2 linked regions of the Azospira inquinata genome follow. Each later gene encodes a partner of the first gene's protein in a complex. Links are inferred from orthologs where the notes say so. Each region holds a gene or a part of one and is shown in the gene's direction. Other genes may lie near its edges.

Region 1 (4,127 bases):
AAGCGGCGGAAATCAGCGGCGACGGGGATACCGAGGCCGATCCGGAGTAGGGCATGGTTCAAAAACGTACCTGGAAACAGGTGGACGGGGTGTTGCTGCTCGACAAACCGTCCGGTATGACTTCCAACGACGCGCTGCAAAAGGCGCGTCGTTTGTTTTCGGCGGCCAAAGCCGGCCACACCGGTACCCTGGACCCCCTGGCGTCCGGGCTGTTGCCCCTGTGTTTCGGAGAGGCCACCAAGTTTGCCGCCGACCTCCTGGAGGCGGACAAGACTTATCTGGCCGAACTGGGCCTGGGGGTGACCACCACCACGGGGGATAAGGAAGGGGAGGTATTGGAAACCCGCCCCGTTCAGGTGACCCGGGAGCAGCTGGAAGCTGTCTTGCCCCGCTTTCTCGGCGCCATTCAACAGGTGCCCCCCATGTATTCGGCCCTAAAGCGGGACGGTCGTCCCCTCTACGAATTGGCCCGGGCTGGCATTGAGGTGGAGCGGGCGCCCCGAGCGGTAACCATTTATGAGCTGAAGCTGGTGGATTTTCACGACAGCACCGCTGTGCTGGCCGTGTCCTGTAGCAAGGGCACCTATGTACGCACCCTGGCGGAGGATGTGGGCCGGGCTTTAGGCTGCGGCGCCCATTTGACGGCCTTACGCCGTACCCGGGTGGGCAAGCTGGGCCTGGGGGAAGCCTATACCCTGGAGCAGCTGGCCGCCTTTCCCGACGCGCCGCCGGGGGAATGCCTCAAGGGCCTGGATTACCTGCTGGAAGGCCTGCCCCGGGCGGACCTGACGGAAGCCGCCGTACTCCGCTTTTCCCATGGCAACGGGGTGGAATGTCCCGGGCCCGAGGGGCGTCTGCGGGTCTATGACCCGGCGGGGCGCCTTCTGGGCATTGGAGAATGCCGGGAAGGGGTGCTGCAACCCAAGCGCCTCCTGCGTCAGGAAGAGGGCGCTTAATACTCCTTGGGCCTCTCTAGGCCTCCGGGCGCCCTTGCCTTTCCGTGAGGGGGGCCGGTATAATCCGCCCCTCGTTTGCCGGGCTTGCCGGTAGCGATTTTTTAATTGACGCTTTGGCTCTATCAAACTGGGGCGGCGTCGTTTCATGAAAGAGAGTTTGACGTATGTCTATCAGCACGACTCAAAAAGCCCAAATCGTGGGCGACTTCCAACGGGCCCAAGGCGACACCGGGTCTCCCGAAGTGCAAATCGCCCTGCTCACCGCCCGGATCAACGATCTGACCGGTCACTTCAAGGAACACTCCAAGGATCACCATTCCCGCCGCGGTCTGCTGCGCATGGTGTCCCGTCGTCGTAAGCTCCTGGACTACCTGAAGAATACCGATGCGGACAAGTATCGTGCCGTCATCGAACGTCTGGGTCTGCGTAAGTAATTTCCCGGATTGCCAACCCTGCCGGCCACCGGCTTGGGCTTGAGCGATAAAGAGCGGGCGGCCGTCTGGCCGTGCCGCTCTTTTCATATGGACAAAGCGTAGGCGGGCGCGGCGACCGGGGGTAGAATCGCGCACGCGCTACAGCGAAAAGACACAAAGAGAGAAAGAAAGGAAAACATGTTCAAAATTGCAAAGAAGACCTTCACTTACGGTAGCCATCAGGTCACCCTGGAAACCGGGGAAGTTTCCCGGCAGGCTTCTGGCGCCGTCATGGTCCATATGGACGATACCGTGGTGCTGGTCACCGTGGTGGGTGCCAAGGAAGCCAAGCCCGGCCAGGATTTCTTCCCCCTGACCGTGGATTACGTGGAAAAATTCTATGCCGCCGGCCGTATCCCCGGCGGTTTCTTTAAGCGGGAAGGCCGTCCTTCCGAAAAGGAAACCCTCACCTCCCGCCTCATCGACCGTCCCATCCGTCCCCTGTTCCCGGACGGCTTCTTCAATGAAGTCCAGGTGGTGGCGACGGTGATGTCCCTGAATCCGGAAGTGGATTCCGACATTCCCGCCATGATCGGCGCCTCCGCCGCCCTGGCCATTTCCGGTATTCCCTTCAACGGCCCCATCGGTGCCGCCCGGGTGGGTTACATCAACGGCGAATACGTGGTCAATCCCACGGTCAGCCAGTTGAAGGATAGCCAGTTGGATCTGGTGGTGGCGGGTACCCAATCCGCCGTGCTGATGGTGGAATCGGAAGCCAAGGTGCTGCCGGAAGACGTGATGCTGGGTGCCGTGGTTTTCGGTCACGAACAAATGCAGACCGTCATCAACGCCATTAACGAACTGGTGGAAGAAGCCGGCAAGCCCGAATGGGATTGGCAGCCTCCCGCCAAGGACCAAGCCCTGGTGGCCAAGCTGGAAGAACTGGTCAAGGCCAAGCTGGACGAGGCTTACCACATCACCAGCAAGCAAACCCGTAGCCAACGGGTGAAAGAAATCCGCGCCGAAGCCATGGCGGCCCTGTGCACCGGCGAAGACGGCGCTCCTGATGAAAACACCGTGGGCAATCTGTTCTTCGAACTGGAAGCCAGCATTGTCCGGGGTCGTATCCTGGCCGGTGAAGCCCGTATCGACGGTCGGGATACCCGCACCGTGCGTCCCATTACCATGCGTACCGGCGTACTGCCCCGTACCCACGGTTCCGCCCTGTTCACCCGGGGCGAAACCCAAGCCCTGGTGGTCTCCACCCTGGGTACCAGCCGGGACGAGCAAATCATCGACGCCCTGGGTGGGGAATACCGGGAACGGTTCATGTTGCATTACAACATGCCTCCCTATGCCACCGGCGAATGCGGCCGGGTAGGTTCTCCCAAGCGCCGGGAAATCGGCCACGGCCGTCTGGCCAAGCGGGCCCTGCTGGCCGTGCTGCCCCCCGCCGACGAGTTCTCCTACTCCATGCGGGTGGTTTCCGAAATCACCGAATCCAACGGTTCTTCCTCCATGGCTTCCGTTTGTGGCGGCTGCCTCTCCCTGTTGGACGCCGGGGTGCCCCTGAAGGCTCACGTGGCCGGTATCGCCATGGGCCTGATCAAGGAAGGTAACCGGTTCGCCGTGCTGACCGACATCCTGGGTGACGAAGATCACCTGGGCGACATGGACTTCAAGGTGGCGGGTACCTCCGAAGGGGTGACCGCTCTCCAGATGGACATCAAGATCCAAGGCATTACCAAGGAAATCATGCAGGTTGCCCTGGCCCAGGCCAAGGAAGGCCGGATGCACATCCTGGGTCTGATGCAGCAAGCCATGGATGGCCACAAGGCGGAAATGTCCGCCTACGCGCCTCGCCTCTACACCATGAAGATCAATCCGGAAAAAATCCGCGACGTGATCGGTAAGGGTGGTGCGGTGATCCGTGCCCTGACGGAAGAAACCGGCACCACCATCGACATTCAGGACGACGGCACCATTACCATCGCCTCTACCGACGGGGATGCTGCGGAAGCCGCCAAGAAGCGTATCCAAGCCATTACCGCCGAAGTGGAAGTGGGCAAGATCTACGAAGGTACCGTGTTGAAGATTCTGGACTTCGGTGCCATCGTTAGCGTTCTGCCGGGTAAGGACGGGCTGCTGCACATTTCCCAAATCGCCAACGAACGGGTGAATGCGGTCAGCGATTACCTGAAGGATGGCCAAGTGGTTCGGGTCAAGGTTCTGGAAACGGACGAAAAGGGCCGTATCCGCCTGTCCATGAAGGCCGTGGCTGCGGAAGAAAACGCCGCCGCTCAGCAGCAACAGCAGTAATTCCTCCGGGAATCAAAAAAAGGGCGCTACGGCGCCCTTTTTTATTGCCCGAAAGTCTGCCCTGGACAACGTCTTGGCATATGGGGCTAGCCTAGAAACGGCGGCAAGGGCGCGCTACGGGGTTGGTGTGGCTCAGTGGTGGCTGCCCCCTTCTGACAATAAAAAAGCGCGGCCAAGGCCGCGCTGTGGGGCGGAGCAGGCGGTGCCTATTTGGCGACCTGCTTTTCCCGTTGTTCTTCCAGGGTTTTGCAATCGATGCACAGGGTGGCCGTGGGGCGGGCTTCCAGCCGCTTAATACCGATTTCTTCCCCGCACTTGTCGCAATAGCCGTAATCCCCGGCGTCGATGCGGGCCAGTGTTTCGTCAATTTTCTTGATCAGCTTGCGTTCCCGATCCCGGTTACGCAATTCCAGCGCGATATCAGTTTCTTGGCTGGCCC
Region 2 (3,993 bases), 3.1 Mb from region 1 along the record:
AAGAACAATTCTTGCTATAAGACCGAACAGACTTACCCCGGCCACATTCCGATAAGGAAACGGGGTGGGAATTCCGGCAGGCCAAAGATTTTTCGCTTGTGCCAACCTGCACAAGGTCGCAACGGTGAAAACCAACTGGTTAAGTTCGCTCACCAAAAGCAGCGATACTACTCGTTTTGCGCTTAACTGGCACGTACGGATTCCCTCCCCAGCGAGTCACGCAGCCTGATTTTTCAGCCGGGCTGCGGGGCTTTCAGCGATTACTTTCCCACCTTTAGTTGCCATACCGAAATCCGGATGAAACCACGTATTTTCAACTAATTGTGTCGCTACCGGCGTAGGGAGCCCGTCCGTGCATGAGCGCGGGAGCCACCGAATGAAACGCATGCTGTTCAATGCGACACAGGCCGAAGAACTCCGTGTCGCCATTGTGGACGGTCAAAAATTAATTGACCTAGACATTGAATCGGCCGCCAAGGAACAACGCAAAAGCAATATTTACAAGGGTGTCATTACCCGCATCGAACCGAGTCTCGAGGCCGCTTTTGTCAATTACGGCGAGGAAAGACACGGTTTTCTCCCTTTCAAGGAAGTTTCCCGCTCCTACTTTCAACCCGGCGTGGAAGCCGGCAAGGCCACCATCAAGGAAGCCTTGAAGGAAGGCCAGGAAGTCATTGTTCAGGTTGAAAAAGATGAACGTGGCAATAAGGGCGCAGCCCTTACCACCTTCATTTCCCTGGCTGGCCGCTACCTGGTGCTGATGCCCAACAATCCCCGGGGCGGCGGCGTTTCCCGTCGCGTGGAAGGGGACGAACGGGCCGAACTGCGGGACATCATGGATCAGCTGGAAGCCCCCCAGGGCATGAGCCTGATCGCCCGTACCGCCGCTATCGGCCGTAGCGCGGAAGAACTGCAATGGGACTTGAACTACCTGTTGCAACTGTGGAGCGCCATAGAAGGCGCTGCTGCCCAGCAGACCGGCCCCTTCCTCATCTATCTGGAAAGCAGTCTGGTGATCCGGGCCATCCGGGATTACTTCCAGCCGGACATCGGCGAACTGCTCATCGATACGGACGAAATTTTCGAGCAAGCCAAAGCCTTCATGGGCACGGTCATGCCCAACAACATCAATCGGGTCAAGCGTTACGAGGATGATGTTCCCCTCTTCTCCCGCTTCCAGATTGAGCACCAGATCGAATCCGCCTATTCCCGTCAGGTCAATCTGCCCTCTGGCGGCGCCATCGTCATCGACCACACGGAAGCCCTGGTGGCCTGTGACGTCAATTCCGGCCGCGCCACCCGGGGTCAGGACATTGAGGAAACGGCCCTGAAGACCAACCTGGAAGCCGCCGAGGAACTGGCCCGCCAGTTGCGGCTGCGGGACTTGGGCGGTCTGGTGGTCATCGACTTTATCGACATGGAAAGCCCCCGCAACCAGCGGGAAGTAGAAAACCGGTTGCGGGACGCCCTGCGTCATGACCGTGCCCGGGTACAGATGGGCAAAATCAGCCGCTTCGGTTTGATGGAACTGTCCCGTCAGCGCCTCCGCCCCGCCTTGGCGGAAACCAGCTACATCACCTGCCCCCGCTGTACCGGCACCGGCCACATCCGCTCCACCGAATCTGCTGCCCTGCACATCCTGCGCATCCTGGAAGAGGAGGCCATGAAGGACAATACGGCCACCATCCATGCCCAAGTGCCAGTGGATGTGGGCACCTTCCTGCTCAACGAAAAACGCAACGAAATTCAGTCCATCGAGCTTCGCCACAAGGTCACGGTCCTGCTCATCCCCAACATCCACCTGGAAACCCCGGCCCACTCCATCGAGCGCCTGCGCCATGAGGATTTGAATCTAGAAGAGACGGCCCAACCCTCCTACAAGCGGGTTGCGGCGCCGGCAGACGAAGACAAGCTGCCTTCCCTGGCCGCCGCCACTTCGGCGCCCCGGCAGGAAGCTGCCGTGAAGCACATTGCGCCCACCCAGCCTGCCCCCATGGCCCAAGAGCCCAAGACTGCGGTCACCACGGAAGATGGCGGCATTATCGGCAAAATCTTCTCCTGGTTCCGGGGTAACAAAAAGACCGAACCGGCAGCCGAACCGGCCGCTACTCCCCGTACCCGCAGCCGCAGCACTCCCCGGGACAATCAAAACCGGGAAGGTCGGGGTCGGGGTCGGGGTCGCAACAACCGGAACGGGGGCGAAGAATCCCGTAACGGCAACGGCTCCCGCAACGAACGGAGCGGGGCTGCCAGCGAAGGGGATAGCCCCAAGGAAACCCAGCGGGAACCTCGGGAAAACCGACGCCAGCGCGGCGAACGGAATACCGAAGGCAACGGGGAGCGGAGCGAACGTCGCAGCCGTCAAAGCAATCGGGGAGAAACGGCCCCGGTGGCGGAGGAAATGAATAAGACCGCCGCCTTGATGACGCCCCAGGACAACAACGACGCCCAAGACCCGAACGCCAATCAGGAAGGGAATGGTCGGGGACGTCGGGGGCGGCGTAATAACCGGCGGGACCGCAACGAACGCCGGCCTCAGGAAGGTACGGCGGATGCCGGTGTAGAAAGCCCCCGGAACGAGGGGGTAAGCGAGCCCACTCCCACGGAGGTGGTCGCCCCTCAAGCCCATCAGGAAGCTGCCGTGATTGCTCCGCTGGTTTCTGTTCCGGAAGCAGTCCCGATGGTCGCCCAGGCACCGGAAGTCTCTGAACAAGAAGCAGTGGCTCCGGTGGTTGTCGAGGTCGCCCAGGCTCAGGACCCCGTGGCTCCGGCTCCCGTCCCGGCTCCGGTGGAGCCCGCGCTGACCCCGGTCGTCCCCCAAGAGGAAGCGGCTCCGGTTGTGGAAGAGGCTAAGGAAGAAGTGCCTGCGCCCGTCGCCCATACCCCTGTCACTGAGGCCGAACCCGAACCGGCTCCGGTACAAGCAGTTCCGGCCCCTGCCCCCCTGGTTGCTCCGGTGACGGTGGATTTGGATCAGGCTTTGGCCAGTAGCGGCCTGGTGCTGGTGGAAACCAGCCCGACCAAAGTTCTGGCTGCCGTCCCGGCTCCGGTGGAAGAAGCGCCCAAGCCCCGTCGGCGCCGCCCCGCTCCCGTGGCGGTAAGTAACGAGCCCTTGGTTCAGGTGGAAACTGGGCCTAAAGCCTAAACCGCTTCCACCCAATAAAAAAGCCCGGGAAACCGGGCTTTTTTATTATCCCTAAAGGGAAGAATGCTCCCCCGGAGTTTGCCCTCAGCTCCTACAATGCCGGAGAGGCCCGATTCCCAACCGCCTTGGCCCCCGGGGTCAGCCCCAACTCACGACGCAAACTGTCCAGCAGCCCCTGGGCGGCATCCTCCAGCATATCCAGCACCAGATCGAAGCCCTGGCCCAGCCCATAATAGGGATCGGGCACCTCTTCTTCGTGGAAGTGGCGGGAATAGGACATCATCAGGCGCAAGCGATGGCTGCGTTCCTGGGGGCACAAGCCCCGCAGGAATTCCAGGTTGGCTTTATCCATGGCCAACACCAAATCGAAGCTGCGCAGATCTTCTTCCACCACCTTGCGCGCCCGTAAGGTGGAAATGTCCAGCCCCCGGGCCTGAGCCGCCCGCTGGGTGCGGGAATCCGGCGCTTCGCCCACGTGGTAGCCATGGGTTCCAGCAGAATCCACCAGAATACGGTCGGTGAGCCCGGCTTTTTCCACCAGACGGCGAAAAACGCCCTCGGCCGTAGGGGAGCGACAAATGTTCCCCATGCAAACGAACAATATTTTTATCATGCCTGCCTCCTCCAGGGGCCACCGCTAAGTGAGTCCGGTGCCCTGGTTGTTACCTGCAAAAAATCTCCCCGTGCAGCCTTGGTGCCTATTCACTGTCCGGCACAACGGCACCGAACAGGGCCTGTTTGAGCTTGAAAAGCTGGTCTCTGGAAGCCGCAGCTTTTTCAAACTCCAGGTTCTTAGAAAATTCTTGCATTTGCTTTTCCAACCGTTTGATTTCTTTAGCGACTTCTTT

What was found.
Region 2: the proteins of pnp (region 1) and Azoinq_RS14470 are in contact, whole or in part, in a cryo-EM structure (PDB 9QH0), measured with the Escherichia coli proteins. The link is inferred for Azospira inquinata from one-to-one orthologs.

Annotation. Positions count from the first base shown.
Region 1 is NZ_CP064782.1:103,657-107,783, reverse strand. What follows is about bases 1,160-4,127. They hold pnp (polyribonucleotide nucleotidyltransferase), read left to right. Parts: upstream 1,160-1,567; coding sequence 1,568-3,688; downstream 3,689-4,127. Other genes in these bases: dksA (RNA polymerase-binding protein DksA), read right to left, coding at 3,895-4,127; rpsO (30S ribosomal protein S15), read left to right, coding at 1,160-1,390. Outside these bases: 30S ribosome-binding factor RbfA, read left to right, coding at 1-50; tRNA pseudouridine(55) synthase TruB, read left to right, coding at 54-956; more of rpsO, read left to right, coding at 1,121-1,159. UniProt on the Escherichia coli protein: Involved in mRNA degradation. Catalyzes the phosphorolysis of single-stranded polyribonucleotides processively in the 3'- to 5'-direction. Also involved, along with RNase II, in tRNA processing.
Region 2 is NZ_CP064782.1:3,206,852-3,210,844, forward strand. Bases 1-3,345 are described here. They hold Azoinq_RS14470 (Rne/Rng family ribonuclease), read left to right. Parts: upstream 1-376; coding sequence 377-3,145; downstream 3,146-3,345. Other genes in these bases: Azoinq_RS14475 (low molecular weight protein-tyrosine-phosphatase), read right to left, coding at 3,237-3,345. Outside these bases: more of Azoinq_RS14475, read right to left, coding at 3,346-3,758; excinuclease ABC subunit UvrB, read right to left, coding at 3,844-3,993. UniProt on the Escherichia coli protein: Endoribonuclease that plays a central role in RNA processing and decay. Required for the maturation of 5S and 16S rRNAs and the majority of tRNAs. Also involved in the degradation of most mRNAs.